Regions from separate parts of the Streptomyces sp. NPDC003720 genome, predicted to be linked through region 2. Evidence: predicted binding sites of a transcription regulator. Region 2 holds the regulator's gene; the other holds the start of a gene.
The links. The regulator HspR, encoded in region 2, represses chaperone genes until heat shock. The targets are predictions, from matches to a motif close to TTGAGNNNNNNNNNCTCAA.
Positions count from the first base shown of each region.

Region 1: lon (endopeptidase La) is a predicted target of HspR. The motif match lies at 6,857-6,875, and genes of this name have one in related genera.

Region 1 is NZ_JBIANZ010000015.1:111,107-122,048, forward strand. Features, by position in the region: gene ACFYU0_RS32975 (protein phosphatase 2C domain-containing protein) at 1-258, shown strand, start outside; gene ACFYU0_RS32980 (MarR family transcriptional regulator) at 268-759, opposite strand; gene ACFYU0_RS32985 (lysozyme) at 989-1,813, shown strand; gene ACFYU0_RS32990 (SpoIIE family protein phosphatase) at 1,944-4,316, shown strand; gene lon (endopeptidase La) at 4,414-6,834, opposite strand; gene ACFYU0_RS33000 (spermidine synthase) at 6,973-7,650, shown strand; gene ACFYU0_RS33005 (response regulator transcription factor) at 7,760-8,500, shown strand; gene ACFYU0_RS33010 (HAMP domain-containing sensor histidine kinase) at 8,497-9,618, shown strand; gene ACFYU0_RS33015 (multifunctional oxoglutarate decarboxylase/oxoglutarate dehydrogenase thiamine pyrophosphate-binding subunit/dihydrolipoyllysine-residue succinyltransferase subunit) at 9,921-10,942, shown strand, end outside.
Region 2 is NZ_JBIANZ010000004.1:402,807-413,748, forward strand. Features, by position in the region: gene dnaK (molecular chaperone DnaK) at 1-1,749, shown strand, start outside; gene grpE (nucleotide exchange factor GrpE) at 1,746-2,411, shown strand; gene dnaJ (molecular chaperone DnaJ) at 2,448-3,617, shown strand; gene ACFYU0_RS13620 (heat shock protein transcriptional repressor HspR) at 3,625-4,083, shown strand; gene ACFYU0_RS13625 (substrate-binding domain-containing protein) at 4,393-5,499, shown strand; gene ACFYU0_RS13630 (helix-turn-helix transcriptional regulator) at 5,671-6,720, shown strand; gene ACFYU0_RS13635 (helix-turn-helix transcriptional regulator) at 6,740-7,702, opposite strand; gene ACFYU0_RS13640 (hypothetical protein) at 8,078-8,413, shown strand; gene ACFYU0_RS13645 (TIGR03618 family F420-dependent PPOX class oxidoreductase) at 8,558-8,971, opposite strand; gene clpB (ATP-dependent chaperone ClpB) at 9,113-10,942, shown strand, end outside.

The sequences.
Region 1 (10,942 bases), on a different contig from region 2:
GCCGCCCGCGCCGTCGCCGGCACCCTCCCGCGCGGCCGGGTCCGCGCGCTGGCGGCGCTGTCGGACGGCGCGACCCGCTGGACGGACCGGTTCCGGGAGGGCGACTGGGCGGACCTGTTCGCGCTCGTCGCCAAGGAGGGCGCCCGCTCGCTGGTCGACCGGGTGCGCGGGCTGGAGTCGGCGGACCGGGAGGAGCGGGCGTTCCTCGGCCCCGGCAAGACGCACGACGACGCGACGGTGGTGTTCGCCGAGCTGTGAGCACGCGGCTCAGCGCTCGGTGACGCCGTTCAACTCGTGGAGCAGTCTGGCCAGTTCCGCGACCTCGCGGCGGTCCCAGTGGGCGAGCTGGCTGACGTAGCGGGCGCGGCGGGCCTGGCGGACGGTGCCGACGCGGCGGCGGCCCTCGTCGGTCAGGGTGACCAGCCAGGCGCGGCCGTCGGCCGGGTCGGGCTCGCGGACGATCAGCCCCAGTTCCTCCAGGGCGCGGAGCTGGCGGGACATGGTGGCCTTGCCGACGCCGATGTAGGCCGCGAGCTCGGTGGCGCGCTGGCCGCCGAGCTCGTCGAGGCGGATGAGCAGACCGTAGGCGGAGGACTCCAGGTCGGGGTGGACCTCGCGGGCCATCTCGCCCTGGTTGGCCCGGGCCCGCCGGAGCAGCAAGGTCAACTCGCGTTCCAGTGCCAGGAATTCCTGGTCTGCACCACTGGGCGTCACCTGTCCGGTGACACGGCGTCCGTCGCCGTTCGCGTCCTCGTGCACGTCAGCACCCCTGATCGGTTTCGCCGTCCTGAAAGTTTTCGCCAACCGGCTTCATAGCCGCAGCTCTTCAAGTATTTCGCAGGCTTAGACCAACGGCAGCATCCGGAGCCCCTTCCCAGGGTGTCATCTACGTGCGTAGCTTCTGTGTCAGGCAAGCAATGACATGCCCACGCCAGTGGTCAAGCGGACACCCCACGATCCCCCCCACCCCTCTCCCCGGAGGCACGTCATGCCCGTGCACAGACCTGGTTCCCTCCGCCCGCGCCCGCTCGCCGTCCTCGTCACGGCCCTGCTCATGGCGCTCGGCCTCGCCCTCCCGCTCACCACCGCCCAGGCGGCGACCACCCCCAGCCGCGGCTCGGCGTCCATGGGCATGGGGGTGGCCGCCCACGACGGGCAGCACGGCACCCCCAGCACCGGTGACGCGACCCAGACCGAGGGCGTCGACGTCTCCGGCTACCAGGGCAACGTCGCCTGGTCGACCCTCTGGAACAGCGGCGTCCGCTGGGCCTACACCAAGGCCACGGAGGGCACGTACTACACGAACCCGTACTTCGCCCAGCAGTACAACGGCTCGTACAACGTCGGCATGATCCGCGGCGCCTACCACTTCGCCACCCCGGACACCACGAGCGGCGCCACCCAGGCCAACTACTTCGTGGACCACGGCGGCGGCTGGTCCCGGGACGGCAAGACCCTGCCCGGCGTGCTCGACATCGAGTGGAACCCGTACGGCGCCGCCTGCTACGGCAAGACCGCGAGCGGGATGGTCAGCTGGATCGCCGACTTCCTCAACACCTACAAGGCGCGCACCGGCCGGGACGCCGTGATCTACACGGCGACGAGCTGGTGGACCGACTGCACCGGCAACTACGGCGGCTTCGCCGCCAACAACCCGCTGTGGATCGCCCGCTACGCCTCGACCGTGGGGACGCTGCCGGCGGGCTGGTCGTACTACACGATGTGGCAGTACACCTCCTCCGGCCCGACGGTCGGTGACCACGACAAGTTCAACGGCGCACTGGACCGGGTGCAGGCCCTGGCCAACGGCTGATCCCCGCCCCGCGTCCCACCACGGCGGCCGTCCCCGCGGACGGCCGCCGTTGCGCTGCGTTGGTGCTCCGCGCCGCCCGGGATCATTCTGGTCAGGGAGAGCCTGCCGGACAGGGGCGAGATGAGCGGCGATGGAGCGACAGTCCACGTACACGGCCACGGCCACCATCGATGAGCAGGGCATCCTCACCAGCTGGAGCGAGGGTGCCCGCAGGCTGCTCGGCTACGAGGACGCGGTCGTCGTCGGACGGCCCGCCACCGCGCTGCTCGCCGCCGCGGACGGACCGGCGGTCCGGCACGCCCTGGCCGGCCACGACCGCTGGCACGGCACGGTCGCGCTGCGGCACCGGGACGGCCGGCGGCTGGAGCAGGGGCTGCTCGCCCACCGCCGGACGCGGCGCGCCGGCGAGTCCGGCTGGCTCGTGGTCACCGCCGTCGCGGACCGGCCGCAGCCGCCGCGCGGCGAGCCGCTGGAGGAGTGGACCTTCATCCAGTCCCCCTTCCCGCTGGCGATCTTCGACACCGAACTGCGGCTGATGCGCGCCAACCGCCGGCTGGAACGGGCGCTGTCCCTGCCCGAGGCGGCGATGCGCGGGCTGCGGCTGACGCACATCGCGCCCGGGCCGGCGCGGGACGAGGCCGAGCGGACCATGCGCCAGGTGCTGGAGACCGGGGAGCCGCGCGAGGTGCGGGCCGTCCTCGGACCCGACCTCGACCGGCCCACCGTGCTCACCCCGCTCAAGGACGGCACCGGCGCGGTGCGCGCGGTCTGTCTCGCGACCCAGCGGCACGCCCCCGGCCCCGCGCTCCGGCAGCACGCCCCGGACGAGACCGCCGCGCACGATCCCATCGCCCCCGGCCTGGAGCGCACCGCGCGGGAACTGGCCGACGCCGCGGTCCCCCGGCTCGCGGACTTCACGGCCGTGGACCTCTTCGACTCCCCGCCCGCACCCGGCGGCCCTCACGACGCGTCCGGCGCCGGCGCCCGGCGGGCCGTCCTGCGCCGCGCCGCGGTGCGGGCCGAGTCCGACGACGGCGGCCCCCCGGCCGGGCCCGGGGTGGGCGGGACGGTCGCCTACGAGCCGGGGACGGCTCCCGCCGAGTCCCTGGCCACCGGCCGGTCCGTGCTGCGCGACTCCTCGGACCCGGTGGGCCCGGGGAGGGCGGCCGCGGACCCGGGCGCCGCGCGGCCGGGCCCGTCCGGCCCGCACTCGCTGATCGCGGTCCCGCTGCTCGCCGAGGGCAGCACGCTCGGCGTCGCCCTCTTCGGCCGCGACCGGCGCAGGGAGCCGTTCGGCCCGCAGGACCTGCTGCTCGCCGAGGAGCTGGCCGCCCGGGCGGCCACCGGCCTGCACAACGAGCGGCGGTACGCCCGGCCGCACCCCGCCGCCACGGCCGCGCAGCGCGGCCTGCTGCCGCACGCACCGCCCGGCCAGGACGCCCTGGACATCGCCGGCCGCCGTCTGCCCGCCGGCGCCCGGGCCGGGGCCGGCGGTGACTGGTTCGACGTGATCCCGCTGTCCGGGGCGCGCGTCGCCCTGGTCGCCGGCCACGTCGTCGGCCACGGGACGCGGGCCTCCGCCACCACGGGCCGGCTGCGCACGGCGGTGCGCACCCTGGCCGACGTCGACCTCCCCGCGGACGAACTGCTCACCCACCTCGACGACCTCGTGCTGCGGCTGGCCGCGGACGAGGGCGCGGACCCGGCCGGCGAGGCGGCGGGCGGCATCGGGACCACGTGCCTGTACGCGGTCTACGACCCGGTCTCGCGTCACTGCGCCCTGGCCCGGGCCGGCCACCCCCCGCCCGCCGTGGTCACCCCGGACGGCGCCGTCCGCATCCTCGACGTGCCCGCCGGCCCGGCGCTCGGCCTCGGCGGGCGGCTCCCCTTCGAGGCCCTGGAGACCGAGCTGCCCGAGGGCAGCCTGCTCGTCCTCTACACCGACGGACTGCTCGAACCCCACGATCCCGACGCCGACGAGGCACTGGACCCGCTGTTCGGCGCCCTCGGCCGGCCCGCGCCGACCCTGGACGCGCTCTGCGACCGGGTGCTGACCGAGCTGACGACCCGTCGTCCCGACGACGACGCCGCCCTGCTCGTCGCCCGCACCCGGGCGCTGCGCGCCGACCGGGTGGCCTCCTGGGAGCTGACGAGCGATCCCACGGTGGTGGCCCGGGCCCGCAAGCACGCGAGCGACCAGCTCTCCGCGTGGGGGCTGGAGGAGGCCGCCTTCACCACCGAGCTGGTGGTCAGCGAGCTGGTCACCAACGCCATCCGCCACGGCCGGCCGCCCATCCGGCTGCGGCTGATCCACCAGGACCCCACCCTGATCTGCGAGGTCTACGACGCCAGCGGCTCCACCCCGCACATGCGGCGCGCCCGGATCTACGACGAGGGGGGCCGGGGCCTGCTGCTGGTCGCCCAGCTCTCCGAACGCTGGGGCACCCGGCACGACCGGGTGGGCAAGACCGTGTGGGCGGAGCAGTCGCTCTCCGCGGACTGAGCCCGGCGCCCGCGGACGCGGTGAGGGGCGCCCGCGGACGCGGTGAGGGCCCGGGTCCCGTGCGGGACCCGGGCCCTCCCTCATCCGGGGGCGTCCGTCACGCCGCCACCGGAACCTCCGGCTCCGCGCCGTTCGCGGCGGGCGCGAGGGCCAGCTCCAGGACCTGGCGGACGTCGGTCACGGCGTGGACGTCGAGCCTGTCCAGCACCTCGGCCGGGACGTCGTCCAGGTCGGGCTCGTTGCGCTTGGGGATGATCACGGTGGTCACCCCGGCGCGGTGGGCGGCGAGCAGCTTCTGCTTCACCCCGCCGATCGGCAGCACCCGGCCGGTCAGCGAGACCTCGCCGGTCATCGCCACGTCGGTGCGGACCAGCCGGCCGGAGAGCAGGGAGGCGAGGGCGGTGGTCATGGTGATGCCCGCGCTCGGCCCGTCCTTCGGGACCGCGCCCGCCGGGAAGTGGATGTGCACGCCCCGGTCCCTCAGGTCGCCCACCGGCAGCTCGAGTTCGGCGCCGTGGCTGCGCAGGAAGCTCAGCGCGATCTGCGCCGACTCCTTCATCACGTCCCCGAGCTGACCGGTCAGGGTCAGTCCGGCCGCGCCGGTCTCCGGGTCGGCGAGGGACGCCTCCACGAAGAGCACGTCGCCGCCGGCGCCGGTGACCGCGAGGCCGGTGGCCACGCCCGGGACGGAGGTCCGGCGCTCGGCCGGGTCCTGGGCGGACTCGGGCACGTGGTGCGGGCGTCCGATCAGCGCGCGCAGATCCTCGTCCCGGACGGTGAACGGCAGCTCGCGCTCACCGAGTTCGTGCTGTGCCGCGACCTTGCGCAGCAGCCGGGCCAGGGACCGCTCCAGGGTGCGCACGCCCGCCTCGCGGGTGTACTCGCCGGCGAGCCTGCGCAGCGCGCTCTCGTCGATCGTGACCTCGTCCCGGTCCAGGCCGGCCCGCTCGAGCTGGCGCGGGAGCAGGTGGTCACGGGCGATGACGACCTTCTCGTCCTCGGTGTAGCCGTCCAGCCGGACGATCTCCATCCGGTCCGCGAGCGCCTCCGGGATGGCCTCCAGGACGTTCGCGGTGGCGAGGAAGACCACGTCGGAGAGGTCGAGTTCGACCTCCAGGTAGTGGTCCCGGAAGGTGTGGTTCTGCGCGGGGTCGAGGACCTCGAGCAGGGCCGCCGCCGGGTCGCCCCGGAAGTCGGAGCCCACCTTGTCGATCTCGTCGAGCAGCACCACCGGGTTCATGGACCCGGCCTCCTTGACGGCGCGGACGATCCGGCCGGGCAGCGCGCCGACGTACGTGCGCCGGTGGCCGCGGACCTCGGCCTCGTCCCGTACGCCGCCGAGGGCGACCCGGACGAACTTGCGCCCCATGGCGTGCGCGACGGACTCGCCGAGGCTGGTCTTGCCGACGCCGGGCGGGCCCACGAGCGCCAGCACGGCGCCCCCGCGCCGCCCGCCGATCACGCCGAGGCCGCGCTCGCCGCGCCGCTTGCGCACCGCCAGGTACTCGGTGATGCGCTCCTTGACGTCCTCGAGCCCCGCGTGCTCGGCGTCGAGCACGGCCTTGGCGCCCTGGATGTCGTAGGCGTCCTCGGTGCGCTCGTTCCACGGCATCTCCAGCACCGTGTCCAGCCAGGTCCTGATCCACGAGCCCTCGGGCGACTGGTCGCTGGACCGCTCCAGCTTGTCGACCTCCTTCAGGGCGGCCTCGCGGACCTTCTCCGGCAGGTCGGCGGCCTCGACGCGGGCGCGGTAGTCGTCCGACTCCTCGCCGTCGCTCTCGCCGTTCAGCTCGCGCAGCTCCTTGCGGACGGCCTCGAGCTGGCGGCGCAGCAGGAACTCGCGCTGCTGCTTGTCGACGCCCTCCTGGACGTCCTTGGCGATGGTCTCGGCGACGTCCTGCTCGGCGAGGTGGTCGCGCAGTTGCTGGGTGGCGAGCTTCAGCCGGGCCACCGGGTCGGCGGTCTCCAGCAGCTCGACCTTCTGCTCGGTGGTCAGGAAGGGCGAGTACCCGGAGTTGTCGGCGAGCGCCGAGACGTCGTCGATGGCCTGGACCCGGTCCACGACCTGCCAGGCGCCGCGCTTGCGCAGCCACGCGGTGGCCAGGGCCTTGTACTCCTTGACCAGGTCGGCGACCTGGCCGGGCAGCGGTTCCGGAACGGTCTCGTCGATCCGCGCGCCCTCCACCCACAGGGCCGCGCCCGGACCCGTCGTGCCGGCGCCGATGCGCACCCGGCCGCGGCCCCGGATCAGCGCGCCCGGGTCGCCGTCGGCCATCCGGCCGACCTGCTCGACGGTGCCGAGCACACCGGTCTTCGCGTAGGTGCCGTCGACGCGCGGCACCAGCAGGACCCTGGGCTTGCCGGGCTCCGAGCGGGCGGCGGCCTGCGCCGCCTCCACCGCGGCCCGCACCTCGGCGTCGCTCAGATCCAGCGGGACCACCATGCCGGGCAGCACGACCTCGTCGTCGAGCGGCAGCACCGGCAGTACGAGCGTGAACGCCGTGGACTCAGCAGCCATGATCTCCCCTTAGGCAGTCAACTTGAGCTATGCCGACTCAATGTCCGACGGCCCGCCGTTGTTCCCGGCCCGCCGTTCGCTGTGAGCGATCACCGAAATTCCGGTGCCCCTGACGCCGGATCAGAGCAGGATGGGCGCATGACTGCCGCGTACGACTCCCCCGTGGTCCTGGACCGTCGCGAAGGCCCGTACGGCGAGGTGGTGCTGCGCAGGCACGGCGCGCTGCTGCAGATCATCGCCAACGGCTGCTTCCTGATGGACACCTCCGACGGCCGCTCGGAGCGACTGCTGGTGGACGCGGCGTACGACGCGCTGGACGGGCGCCCGGCGCCCGAGGTGCTGATCGGCGGACTGGGCGTGGGGTTCTCGCTCGCGCACGCCGCGGCCGGCGGACGCTGGGGGCGGATCACCGTCGCCGAGCGGGAGCCGGCCGTCATCGACTGGCACCGCCGGGGCCCGCTGGCGGAGGTGTCCGCCGCGGCGCTCGGCGATCCGCGCACCCGGATCGTCGAGGCGGATCTGCTCACTTATCTGAAGGAGACATCGGACACGTTCGACGCTTTGTGCCTCGACATCGACAACGGGCCGGGCTGGACCGTCACCGAGGACAACGGCGGCCTCTACTCCCCGGCCGGACTCGCCGCGTGCGCAAGGGTGTTGAGGCCGGACGGGGTGTTTGCAGTATGGTCGGCCGAACCCTCTCCGGAATTTGAAGGAACCTTGCGGAATGCCGGATTCCGTCAGGTGCGTACCGAAGAGGTCCCCGTTGCCCGGGGCGTTCCGGACGCCGTACACCTCGCCGTCCGCCCTGGATAGCGACGGCACGGCCTGTCCCCGTAATGTGCTGCCCTGGCGCGGATCATTCAAGCGTCAATCGCAGTCATGGGATCACCCCACTGATTCCGGAAAGCAACAGGGGCGGGCGATGGAGCAGACACACACCTCCCAGACCGGCGCGGCCACGACCACCCCCGGCGCACAGCGCCGGGTGCTGGTGGTCGAGGACGATCCCACGATCGTCGACGCCATCGCGGCCCGGCTTCGCGCCGAGGGATTCCTCGTGCAGACCGCGGCCGACGGACCGGCCGCGGTGGACACGGCCGAGGCCTGGCAGCCCGACCTGCTGATCCTCGACATCATGCTGCCCGGCTTCGACGGCCTCGAGGTCTGCCGCCGCGTGCAGGCCCAGCGCCCGGTGCCGGTGCTGATGCTCACCGCGCGCGACGACGAGACCGACATGCTGGTCGGCCTCGGGGTCGGCGCCGACGACTACATGACCAAGCCGTTCTCGATGCGGGAGCTGGCCGCGCGGGTGCACGTCCTGCTGCGGCGGGTGGAGCGGGCGGCCGTCGCCGCCTCCACGCCCCGCTCGGGCATCCTGCGGCTCGGCGAGCTGGAGATCGACCACGCGCAGCGCCGGGTGCGGGTGCGCTCCGAGGACGTCCACCTCACGCCCACCGAGTTCGACCTGCTGGTGTGCCTGGCGAACACCCCGCGCGCGGTGCTCTCCCGCGAGCAGCTGCTGGCCGAGGTGTGGGACTGGGCGGACGCCTCCGGCACCCGGACCGTGGACAGCCACATCAAGGCGCTGCGCCGGAAGATCGGCGCCGAGCGGATCCGCACGGTGCACGGCGTCGGGTACGCGCTGGAGACGCCGACGCCATGAGCGCAGGGCGGGAGGCCGCACGGAGGAGCCCCGGGAACTCCGCGGAGGAGCCCTGGGGCGGCGTACGCCCGTTCTCGATCAAGACCAAGCTGGGCGCGCTGGTCGTCATCTCGGTGCTGATCACCACGGGTCTGTCCATGATCGCGGTGCACACCAAGACGGAGCTGCGCTTCATCACGGTCTTCTCGATGATCGCCACACTGCTGATAACGCAGTTCGTGGCCCATTCGCTCACCGCCCCGCTGGACGAGATGAACACGGTCGCCCGCTCGATCTCGCAGGGCGACTACACCCGCCGGGTGAGCGAGGGCCGCCGGGACGAGCTGGGCGACCTCGCCGTGACGATCAACGTCATGGCGGACGAGCTGGAGGCCCAGGACCGCCAGCGCAAGGAGCTGGTGGCGAACGTCTCGCACGAGCTGCGCACCCCGATCGCGGGCCTGCGCGCGGTGCTGGAGAACATCGTCGACGGGGTCACCGAGGCCGATCCGGAGACCATGCGGACGGCCCTGAAGCAGACCGAGCGGCTCGGCCGGCTCGTGGAGACGCTGCTGGACCTGTCCCGGCTCGACAACGGCGTCGTACCGCTGAAGATGCGGCGCTTCGAGGTGTGGCCCTACCTGTCAGGCGTGCTGAAGGAGGCCAACATGGTCGCCTCCGCGCGCGCGGGCATCGCCTCGGGCTCCGGCAGCCACACCCGGACGGACGTGCACCTGCACCTCGACGTCTCCCCGCCGGAGCTGACCGCGCACGCGGACCCCGAGCGCATCCACCAGGTGGTCGCCAACCTGATCGACAACGCGGTCAAGCACAGCCCGCCGCACGGCCGGGTGACCGTGAAGGCGCGGCGCGGGCCGCAGCCGGACTCGCTGGAGCTCGAGGTGCTGGACGAGGGCCCGGGCATCCCGCGGTCGGACTGGCACCGCGTGTTCGAGCGGTTCAACCGCGGCGCGGTGACCCGGCCGCACGGTCCGGGCAGCGACGGCGGCACCGGCCTCGGCCTGGCGATCGCGCGCTGGGCGGTCGATCTCCACGGCGGCCGGATCGGTGTGGCCGAATCCGAGCGCGGCTGCCGGATCATTGTCACTCTTCCGGGAGAGACTTCCATCCGAAGTTGACGTAGGGTCCGAACCGGAACCTCAAGATCCACGAGCGTCCGCGCAGCCGGACACGTGTGATCAGGGGCGGGCCCCGAAGACGCGTGCCGCAAGGCCGCGCCGGGCCCCGCTCGGCGATCCCGCACACCCTCTCACGCATCCGGAACCACACTTGTTTCCCGCCATATCAAGCCCTGAAACAAGATTTCCGGTGTGACTTACGCGACGATGGACGGGCCCGACCTGACCTTCACGGTCTTGGAGGCGTAGCCTTTATTCCCGCTGTCCATAACCTTGTGAAGCGGAAGAGGGCGGTTGCCGCCGTGTCGCCACAGTCCCCCAGTAACTCGAGCATCTCGACCGACGACCAAGCCGGGAAGAACCCCGCCGCGGCGTTCGGCCCCAACGAGTGGCTCGTCGACGAGATCTATCAGCAGTACCTCCAGGACCCGAATTCGGTAGACCGTGCCTGGTGGGACTTCTTCGCCGACTACAAGCCGGGTGCGCCTGCCGCGTCGGCTCCGGCGGGTACTGCGGCCGCGGGGGCCGCAGGGACCACCACCCCGGCTCCCCAGGCCCAGCCGGCCGCTCCGGCCCAGGCCGCTCCCGCTCCGGCGCCCGCGGCCGCTCCCCAGCCCGCCGCGGCCCCGCCCGCCGCTCCGGCTCCCGCCGCTCCCGCCCCCGCGGCGAAGGCGGCGGCCCCCGCCCCGGCCAAGCCGGCGACGCCCGCACAGGCGCCCGCTCAGCCGAAGGCCAAGGCCGCCCCCGCCGCCGAGGCCCCCGAGGGTCCGGAGTACGTGACGCTGCGCGGGCCGTCCGCCGCCGTCGCGAAGAACATGAACGCCTCGCTGGAGCTGCCGACGGCCACCTCGGTCCGCGCGGTCCCGGTGAAGCTGCTGTTCGACAACCGGATCGTCATCAACAACCACCTGAAGCGCGCCCGGGGCGGGAAGATCTCCTTCACGCACCTGATCGGCTTCGCGATGGTGCAGGCCATCAAGGCCATGCCGTCGATGAACTACTCGTTCGGCGAGAAGGACGGCAAGCCGACCCTCGTCAAGCCGCCGCACGTCAACCTCGGCCTGGCCATCGACCTGGTGAAGCCCAACGGCGACCGCCAGCTCGTCGTGGCCGCCATCAAGAAGGCCGAGACGCTGAACTTCTTCGAGTTCTGGCAGGCCTACGAGGACATCGTCCGCCGCGCCCGCGACGGCAAGCTGACGATGGACGACTTCACCGGCGTGACGGTCTCGCTCACCAACCCCGGCGGTCTCGGCACCGTCCACTCCGTGCCGCGCCTGATGCCCGGCCAGTCCGTGATCATGGGCGTCGGCTCCATGGACTA
Region 2 (10,942 bases):
GAGGGTGCCAGGACCACGCCGTCCGTCGTCGCCTTCGCGAAGAACGGCGAGGTGCTCGTCGGCGAGGTGGCCAAGCGCCAGGCGGTCACGAACGTGGACCGGACCATCCGGTCCGTCAAGCGCCACATGGGCACCGACTGGAAGATCCAGCTCGACGGGAAGGACTTCAACCCGCAGCAGATCTCCGCCTTCATCCTGCAGAAGCTGAAGCGGGACGCCGAGTCGTACCTGGGCGAGAAGGTCACGGACGCGGTCATCACCGTCCCGGCCTACTTCAACGACTCCGAGCGCCAGGCGACGAAGGAGGCCGGCGAGATCGCCGGTCTGAACGTCCTGCGCATCGTCAACGAGCCCACCGCGGCGGCGCTCGCCTACGGCCTCGACAAGGACGACCAGACGATCCTCGTCTTCGACCTCGGTGGCGGCACGTTCGACGTGTCCCTCCTGGAGATCGGCGACGGCGTCGTCGAGGTGAAGGCCACCAACGGTGACAACCACCTCGGTGGTGACGACTGGGACCAGCGTGTCGTCGACTACCTGGTCAAGCAGTTCCAGTCCGGTCACGGCGTGGACCTGTCCAAGGACAAGATGGCGCTGCAGCGTCTGCGCGAGGCCGCCGAGAAGGCGAAGATCGAGCTGTCCTCGTCCACCGAGACCTCGATCAACCTGCCCTACATCACGGCGTCCGCCGAGGGCCCGCTGCACCTGGACGAGAAGCTCACCCGCGCCCAGTTCCAGCAGCTCACCGCGGACCTGCTGGAGCGCTGCAAGACGCCGTTCCACAACGTCATCAAGGACGCGGGCATCCAGCTCGGCGAGATCGACCACGTGGTCCTCGTCGGCGGCTCCACCCGCATGCCGGCCGTCGCCGAGCTCGTCAAGGAGCTGACCGGCGGCAACGAGGCCAACAAGGGCGTGAACCCGGACGAGGTCGTCGCCATCGGCGCCGCCCTCCAGGCCGGTGTCCTCAAGGGCGAGGTCAAGGACGTCCTGCTCCTCGACGTGACCCCGCTGTCCCTCGGCATCGAGACCAAGGGCGGCATCATGACGAAGCTCATCGAGCGCAACACCACGATCCCGACCAAGCGGTCCGAGATCTTCACCACGGCCGAGGACAACCAGCCGTCGGTGCAGATCCAGGTCTACCAGGGCGAGCGCGAGATCGCGGCGTACAACAAGAAGCTCGGCATGTTCGAGCTGACCGGTCTGCCGCCGGCGCCGCGTGGCGTTCCGCAGATCGAGGTCGCCTTCGACATCGACGCCAACGGCATCATGCACGTGACCGCGAAGGACCTCGGCACGGGCAAGGAGCAGAAGATGACCGTCACCGGCGGCTCCTCGCTGCCGAAGGACGAGGTCGACCGCATGCGCCAGGAGGCCGAGAAGTACGCGGAGGAGGACCACGCCCGCCGGGAGGCCGCCGAGACCCGCAACCAGGGCGAGCAGCTCGTCTACCAGACCGAGAAGTTCCTCAAGGACAACGAGGACAAGGTCCCGGGCGAGGTCAAGACCGAGGTCGAGGAGGCCGTCGCCGAGCTGAAGGAGAAGCTCAAGGGCGAGGACACCGCCGAGATCCGCACCGCCACCGAGAAGGTCGCGGCCGTCTCGCAGAAGCTGGGTCAGGCCATGTACGCCGACGCCCAGGCCGCCCAGGCCGCCGGTGGCGCGCCCGAGGGTGAGGCCAAGGCGGACGACGACGTCGTTGACGCCGAGATCGTCGACGACGAGCGCAAGGACGGTGCCGCGTGACGGAGGAGACCCCGGGCTTCGAGGAGAAGCCCGACGTCCCCTCCGGCGCCACCCCTGACGACGCCGAGCCGAAGGCCGCCCCCGAGGAGGGGGCGGCCCCGGCCGGGGACGCAACCGCAGACGCCGGTCTGGTGGCACAGCTGGACCAGGTGCGCACGGCACTGAACGAGCGCACGCTGGACCTCCAGCGCCTGCAGGCCGAGTACCAGAACTACCGCCGCCGCGTCGAACGCGACCGGGTCGCGGTCCGGGAGATCGCCGTCGCGAACCTCCTGACCGAGCTCCTGCCCGTGCTCGACGACATCGGCCGGGCACGGGAACACGGCGAACTGGTCGGCGGCTTCAAGTCGGTGGCCGAGTCGCTGGAGACCGTCGCGGCCAAGATGGGCCTGCAGCAGTTCGGCAAGGAGGGCGAGCCCTTCGACCCGACGATCCACGAGGCCCTGATGCACAGCTACGCGCCGGACGTCACCGAGACGACGTGCGTGGCCATCCTGCAGCCCGGGTACCGCATCGGCGAGCGCACCATCCGCCCCGCGCGGGTGGCCGTCGCCGAACCGCAGCCCGGCGCGCAGACCGTCAAGGCCGAGGGCGCCGAGGACGGCGGCACCGACGCGGACGCGGCCGACGACAAGGAGAACGGTGGCCCGGAGGAGGGCTGACGTAATCACCGGGGACAGGAAGGAGGGACGTCGGGGATGAGTACCAAGGACTTCATCGAGAAGGACTACTACAAGGTCCTCGGCGTCCCCAAGGACGCCACCGAGGCCGAGATCAAGAAGGCGTACCGGAAGCTCGCCCGCGAGTTCCACCCGGACGCCAACAAGGGCAACGCCAGGGCCGAGGAGCGCTTCAAGGAGATCTCCGAGGCGAACGACGTCCTCGGCGACCCGAAGAAGCGCAAGGAGTACGACGAGGCGCGCGCCCTGTTCGGCAACGGGGGCTTCCGCCCCGGGCCGGGCGCCGGCGGCGGCAACTTCAACTTCGACCTCGGCGACCTCTTCGGGGGCAACGCGCAGACCTCGGGCGGCTTCGGCGGCGGGCTCGGCGACGTCTTCGGCGGCCTGTTCAACCGCGGCGGCGCGGGCACCACGCGTACCCAGCCGCGGCGCGGCCAGGACATCGACACCGAGGTCACGCTGAGCTTCACGGAGGCCATCGAGGGCGCCACCGTGCCCTTGCGGATGTCCTCCCAGGCGCCCTGCAAGGCCTGTTCGGGCACCGGCGACAAGAACGGCACGCCGCGCGTGTGCCCGACCTGCGTCGGCACCGGGCAGGTCGCCCGGGGCTCGGGCGGCGGGTTCTCGCTCACCGACCCCTGCCCCGACTGCAAGGGCCGCGGCCTCATCGCCGAGCACCCCTGCCTGGAGTGCAAGGGCAGCGGCCGCGCCAAGTCCTCGCGCACCATGCAGGTCCGCATCCCGGCCGGCGTCACGGACGGGCAGCGGATCCGGCTGCGCGGCAAGGGGGCGCCCGGCGAGCGGGGCGGACCGGCGGGCGACCTCTACGTGGTCGTGCACGTCGGCGAGCACCCGGTGTTCGGGCGCAAGGACGACAACCTCACCGTCACCGTGCCGGTGACGTACGCCGAGGCGGCTCTCGGCGGCGAGGTGCGGGTCCCTACTCTCGGCGGCCCGGCGGTCACCCTGAAACTGCCGCCCGGCACCCCGAACGGCCGCACCATGCGCGCCCGGGGCAAGGGCGCGGTCCGCAAGGACGGCACCCGCGGCGACCTTCTGGTCACCGTCGAGGTGAGTGTCCCGAAGGACCTGTCGGGGAAGGCTCGTGACGCGCTTGAGGCGTATCGCGAGGCGACCGCGGGCGAGGACCCGCGGGCGGAGCTGTTCGAGGCCGCGAAGGGAGATTGAGCGCCCCATGGACACACCCGGCCGTCGGCGCAACCCGTACGAACTGACCGAGGAGACCCCGGTCTACGTCATCTCGGTGGCGGCCCAGCTCTCCGGACTCCATCCGCAGACGCTGCGCCAGTACGACCGTCTCGGTCTGGTCTCCCCGGACCGCACGGCCGGACGGGGCCGCCGCTACTCGGCCCGTGACATCGAACTGCTCCGCCAGGTGCAGACGTTGTCCCAGGACGAGGGCATCAACCTGGCCGGTATCAAGCGCATCATCGAACTGGAGAACCAGGTCGCCGCGCTCCAGTCCCGCGTCGCGGAGCTGCAGGGGGCACTGGACGGCGCGGCGGCCGCGATGCGGCAGCGCGAGGCCGCCGTCCACGCCTCCTACCGGCGCGACCTGGTGCCGTATCAGGAGGTGCAGCAGACCAGCGCGCTGGTGGTCTGGCGGCCCAAGCGGCAGCAGCAGGCGGACTGACCGCCCACGGGGAAACGGCACGGCGAGGGGCCGGGGACGGGCGACCGTCCCCGGCCCCTCGCACGTGTGCGGCGGGCGCGGGTTGGTTGCCGGATCTTTGCCCTCCCGTGAACTTCCTTTGCGTGGAGGGTCCGTAAAGGCTGTTTGGAGGCGATTCCGCTCCTCCTTCACAGGTGCAGCGGAGCGTGCTGTTGCGCACTCGTTAAGTAGTTCCGCTTGACGCCGGGTGGCCGCTCCGCGTTGTCTTTTCAGACACCTGGGTCGTAAAGCAGCCCCCACGTCCGGATCGCACCTGAAGTGAGCCCTCGAATGCGTCGTATCGCCATATCCGTGGCCGCGTCCACGTTGATCCTTTCGCTCGCCGGGTGCGGCGTGCTGGACGCGACGGGGGACGGTGCGAGCGCGAGCCCGACGAAGGGCGACGACGTCACCGTCGGACTGCTGCTGCCGGAGAAGGCGAACACCCGCTACGACAAGTTCGACTACCCCATCATCAAGAGCAAGGTGGCCGAACTGACCGGCAAGAAGGGCACGGTCCGGTACGCCAACGCGGACGCGGACGCCGCCCGGCAGGCCGGCCAGATGCAGACGATGATCGACGAGAAGGTCGACGTCATCCTGCTCGACGCGGTCGACTCGCACGGCATCGTCGGCGAGGTGAAGAAGGCCAAGGAGGCGGGCATCCCGGTCATCGCCTACGACCGTCTCGCCGAGGGCCCGATCGACGCCTACATCTCCTTCGACAACGAGCTGGTCGGCGAGGTGCAGGGCCGCACGCTGCTGGAGGCCCTGGGCTCGGGCGTGGACACCTCCGACAAGGTCGTCATGGTGAACGGCTCGCCCACCGACCCCAACGCCAAGCAGTTCAAGCAGGGCGCGCTGTCCGAGCTGAACGGCAAGGTGGACATCGCGAAGTCCTACGACACCACCGACTGGAAGCCGGAGATCGCCCAGGCCTACATGACCAAGGCGATCGCCGAGATCGGCAAGGACAACATCGCCGCTGTCTACGCCGCCAACGACGGCATGGCGGGCGGTGTCATCAAGGCCCTGCAGGCGGCCGGCGTCAGCAAGCTGCCCCCCATCACCGGCCAGGACGCCGAACTGGACGCGGTCCAGCGGATCGTCGCCGGCGACCAGTACATGAGCGTCTACAAGTCCTACCCGGACGAGGCCGAGGCCGCCGCCCAGATGGCCGTCACCAAGGTGCAGGGCAAGGACATCCAGTTCGACGCCCTGACCCAGGACCACGTCGACAGCCCCACCGACAAGAACATCCCGTCCCGCCTCGTCCAGGTGAGCGCGCTGACCCGGGGCAAGATCAAGGACACCGTGATCGCCGACGGGATCTACACGGTCGGCGACATCTGCACTGCCAAGTACAAGGCGGCCTGCGCGTCCATCGGCCTGAAGTAGCCCGCGTCCCGCCCGCCAGCTTGTTGCTGCGCGGCGGGCCTAAGACCCGTACGCAACGGCGCATACCGGCCGATTTCCCCGCCCGGGGCGGCCGGAGCCGTGTTGCGGAGCCGGTCCCGGCCGCGCATAGTTGCGCTGCGGAAGTGGCAGCAACCGGGGGTGGAATGGGCGATGGCCGGGCACGGGACGGAGGATCATCCTCACGGTGCCGACCGGCTGTGCGAGGCCGGGGATCGCGTGTATTCCCGGGCCGTACGCCGGGGGCGGGTGCCGCGCACGGACGCCGAGCCGGTGCCCTGTCTGCTCGAACTGGCCCTGCTGCACCCCGATCCGGACGACATGGACTGGCTGGTGCCGACCTCGCCGCAGGAGGTCATGACGCGGCTGCTGCGCGGGGTCCACGACGAGGTCAGGGAGAGCCAGCTGCGGGTGGGCTCGGCGGTCGCCGCCTTCGAGTGGTACGCGGGCCTGGGCCGGCAGCTCCAGGCGCTCACGGCGTCCGGTGAGGGCACGGCCATCCGGGTGCTGGACGGACTGTCCCGCATCCAGGCCGCGATGGACGAGGCGACCGCGGCGTGCACGGCCGAGGTGCTCACCGTGCAGCCCGGCGGCATCCGCCGCGAGGACGAGCTGACCGAGGGGCTGCACCGGGCGCTGGCCCTGCGCGGCCGGGGCGTGCGCATGCGCGACCTCTACACGCACGTGGCGCGGCACGGGCAGGGGCTGCTCAACTACCTGGAACTGATGGGCGGAGCGGTCGAGGCCCGCACCTTGGACGAGGTCATCGACCGGCTGATCCTCTTCGACCGCACGGTCGCGTTCATCCCCGCCAACTCCGAGCGCACGATGGCCCTCGAGCTGCGCCACCCGGCCCTGGTCGAGTATCTGGTGACGGTCTTCGAGCGGCTCTGGCGACTGGCGCTGCCGCTGACGGCCCCGCTGCCCGACACCGGGATCGAGGGCATCTCGCACCGTGAGCGGTCCATCGCCGCGCTGCTCGCGGAGGGCCACCAGGACGCCGTGATCGCCGAACGCCTCGGCATCAGCGTCCGTACCTGCCGCGGCCACATCGCCCGGCTCTCCGAGACGCTCGGGGCGGCCAGCCGCACGCAGTTGGGCGTCCGCCTCGCCCAGGCGGGTCTGGACCGGCCGCCGCAGGCCGCGCACGTCGCCGCGCCGGCCGTCGGCCGCTCCGGCCGGGAGGCCCGTTCCGCCCTGTGAGGCGGCCGGGTCGCGCCGGTCAGTGGCCGTTCGGCCCCGGCGCCAGGGCGTCCTTGTCCTCCAGCATTCCGGACTGGGCGATGAGGAAGCCGAGCTGGGCCCGGCTGCCGCTGCCGAGGGCCTGGGCGAGCTTGGCGATGTGGGCGCGGCAGGTGCGTACGTTCATGCCAAGGCGCCGGGCGATCGCCTCGTCGACGTGGCCCTCGACGAGGAGCTTGGCGATGGAGTGCTGGACCTCGGAGATGCCGTCGGGGGCGGTCTCGTAGGGGGCGCCGGCGCTCAGGGGGACCGCGCGGCCCCACATGAACTCGAACACCTTGATCAGGTAGCGGACCAGGCCCGGGTGGCGCAGTTCGAGGGCGACCTGCTGGTCGTCCCGGATGGGGATGAAGGCGACGGAGTCGTCGCAGACGATGAGGCGCTCCACCAGTTCGTCGATGGTCCGGTACTCCGCCTTGCCGCTGGCGAGCTGGGCCACGTAGGCCAGCTTCTCCGGGTTGTACCGCGCGGTGTGCTGGTACAGCGTGCGGATCCGGACGCCGCGTTCGATGAGCGGGCGGTCCCGTTCGAGGCCGCGCAGCAGGTTCTGTTCGGAGAGGCGGTCGCTCGGCTGTACGGTGAGCACCTCGTTCTGGCACTGCGACGTGGCGAGGTTCAGCGCCGCGTTGATGCGCTCCCCGCCCTCCAGCACCGCGATCGAGTCGGTGGCCGCGGCTATGTGGCTGTGGAGGGATATGAACGGCTCGAAGGCGTCGGCGAGCCGGATGGTCAGCCGCCTGCGGTCCGCGATCTCGCGCTCCAGGGGGCTGAGCCGCTGGGCGAGGGCGACGGGCGCGGGCAGCGGGCGCAGCCACTCCGGATCGTCCGGATCCGGGTACAGGAGGTCGAACTCCAGCAGGCAGGGGGCGGGTTCGACGTCGGCTCGCGCGATGCGCCCGGCGCGCAGGGCGGCGGCGTAGAGACGTCCACCTTCCTCACACATCTCGGTCACAGCATGGGGATGTGCGTGTTTAGTCTGATTCGTTTCCAAATCTCCACCCCCCAGGGTCCTGAACGTGCAGGAACATGATGCATTGATTATGTGGCCATGACGTGCCCGAATGAGCCATCGTCGTACTCGACGGGGGAAGAGGGGACCTTCAAGTGAGGACGAAGCCGACTATGGGCAAGAGACTGCTTCGCTCGATACTTGTCGCCGCTTTCTCTGTTGCTTTGACTGCGGGGGCGATGGGCGGCCTCGCGAGCGAGAAGGCCGACGTACGAGCGGACACGACATGGCCGGGCGCGGTCGTGAACAGCGCGCCGCTCAGGGATACCACGTGGCCGGTGCAGCCCAGGGACGGCGTGAGGAGTTGACGTGACGACCCCGCCTGACGACCGCTCCTTCCGTCGCGAGATGGCCACCGCCTACCGCTCCGGCTGGCACTTCATCGACCTGGTCACCGCCATCCCCCACAGTGGTGACTCGCTGATGGTGACCGTCTTCGGAGAGCCGGTCGTCGTCACCCGCGACGAGGACGAGGACGTACGGGCCTACCGGTGCCTGCGCAAGCCGCGCGGGGCGCCGCAGCCGGTGCGGTGCGCCATCCGCTACGGCATGATCTTCGTGAACCTGGACCAGCGGGACCACCGGCTCGCGGAGCCGGAGGACCCGGAACTCACCGCCATCTCAGCCACCCCCCGCAGTGCCTGACGCGATTCCCCCGTCGTAACAGATCGCTCAGGTGCTTCCCCCCGCAGCGGCGTCACCGTGACCTGAACACGGTGACGCCGCTGCAGTTTATGGGCAGATTCCGGGCATGGGAGCGCGGCCACACCGGCTGAAATCCGTCGGGTGTCAGCCGTGCCCGAGCGCCCGCTCGATCTCGATCTCGATCACCACCCGCCGCGGGTTCTCCGCCGGCACCCGGTGGTAGCGCTCGGCGTACCGGCGCTCCGCCTCCGCGACCCGCTCCCGGTCCTCGCGCACCCGGGCCCGGCCCTCCAGCGTGGCCCAGCGGCGGCCGTCGACCTGGCACACCGCGACCCGGGCGCCCTCGGCGCCGGCCGCGCGCACGTGGGCCGCCTTCGCGCTGCCCCCGTTCGTGATCACCCGGGCCAGCCGCGCCTCGGGGTCGTACGTCACCCCGACCGGCACCACGTGCGGACTGCCGTCCGGGCGCAGGGTGGTCAGGGTGCACAGATGCCGCTCCCGCCAGAAGGCGAGATAGGGCTCGTCGGGGGCAGCCGGGTCTACGGAGTGCTTGGCCATGGCCGAAACCTAGCCGCTGATTCCCGCGTCCGGCGCCATGTCTCGCCTTGAGCGGAATAGACTCAACTTTGTGTACGCTGATCAAGTCAGCACTGGGAAGGACCTGGCCGCCGAGCCGACGCCGAGGAGGAGAACGGACACGTGGACGCCGAGCTGACCAACAGGAGCCGGGACGCGATCAACGCGGCCGGCAACCGCGCAGTCACCGGGGGGCACCCGGACCTCACCCCCGCCCACCTGCTGCTGGCTCTGCTCCAGGGCCAGGACAACGAGAACATCACCGACCTGCTCGCCGCCGTCGAGGCCGACCAGGCCGCCGTACGCTCCGGCGCCGAGCGCGTGCTGGCCGGACTGCCCAGCGTGACCGGCTCCACCGTCGCGCCGCCGCAGCCCAACCGCGAGCTGCTCGCGGTCATCGCCGACGCCACCGAGCGGGCGAAGGCGCTCGGCGACGAGTACCTGTCCACCGAGCACCTGCTCCTCGGCATCGCCGCCAAGGGCGGCGCGGCCGGCGAGGTGCTCCGGAAGCAGGGCGCCGACGCCAAGAAGCTGGAAGAGGCCTTCACCAAGGCCAGGGGAGGACGCCGCGTGACCACCGCCGATCCCGAGGGTCAGTACAAGGCCCTGGAGAAGTTCGGCACCGACTTCACCGCCGCCGCCCGCGAGGGCCGGCTCGACCCGGTCATCGGGCGGGACCAGGAGATCCGGCGGGTCGTGCAGGTGCTGAGCCGCCGTACCAAGAACAACCCCGTCCTGATCGGCGAGCCCGGCGTGGGCAAGACCGCCGTCGTGGAGGGACTCGCCCAGCGCATCGTGAAGGGGGACGTCCCCGAGTCGCTGAAGGACAAGCGGCTGGTCGCGCTCGACCTCGGCGCGATGGTGGCCGGCGCCAAGTACCGCGGCGAGTTCGAGGAGCGGCTGAAGTCCGTGCTCGCCGAGATCAGGGACTCCGACGGGCAGATCATCACCTTCATCGACGAGCTGCACACCGTCGTCGGCGCCGGTGCCGGCGGCGACTCCGCCATGGACGCGGGCAACATGCTCAAGCCGATGCTGGCCCGCGGTGAGCTGCGCATGGTCGGCGCCACGACCCTGGACGAGTACCGGGAGCGGATCGAGAAGGACCCCGCCCTGGAGCGCCGCTTCCAGCAGGTGCTGGTCGCCGAGCCGACCGTCGAGGACACCATCGCCATCCTGCGCGGGCTCAAGGGCCGGTACGAGGCCCACCACAAGGTGCAGATCGCGGACAGCGCGCTGGTGGCCGCCGCCACCCTGTCCGACCGGTACATCACCTCCCGCTTCCTGCCCGACAAGGCCATCGACCTGGTCGACGAGGCGGCCTCCCGGCTGCGCATGGAGATCGACTCCTCCCCGGTGGAGATCGACGAACTCCAGCGCTCCGTGGACCGGCTGAAGATGGAGGAGCTGGCGATCGCCAAGGAGACCGACCCGGCCTCCCGGGAGCGCCTGGAGAAGCTCCGCCGCGACCTCGCCGACAAGGAGGAGGAGCTGCGGGGCCTGACCGCCCGCTGGGAGAAGGAGAAGCAGTCCCTCAACCGGGTCGGTGAGCTGAAGGAGCGCCTGGACGACCTGCGCGGCCAGGCCGAACGCGCGCAGCGCGACGGCGACTTCGACACCGCGGCCAAGCTCCTCTACGGCCGGATCCCGGAGCTGGAGAAGGAGCTGGAGGCCGCCTCCGAGGCCGAGGAGGAGGTCGCCAGGGACACCATGGTCAAGGAGGAGGTCGGCTCCGACGACATCGCCGACGTCGTCGGCGCCTGGACCGGCATCCCCGCCGGGCGCCTGCTGGAGGGCGAGACCCAGAAGCTGCTGCGTATGGAGGACGAGCTGGGCCGGCGCCTCATCGGCCAGACCGAGGCCGTGCGGGCGGTGAGCGACGCCGTACGCCGCTCCCGGGCCGGGATCTCCGACCCCGACCGCCCCACCGGTTCCTTCCTCTTCCTGGGCCCG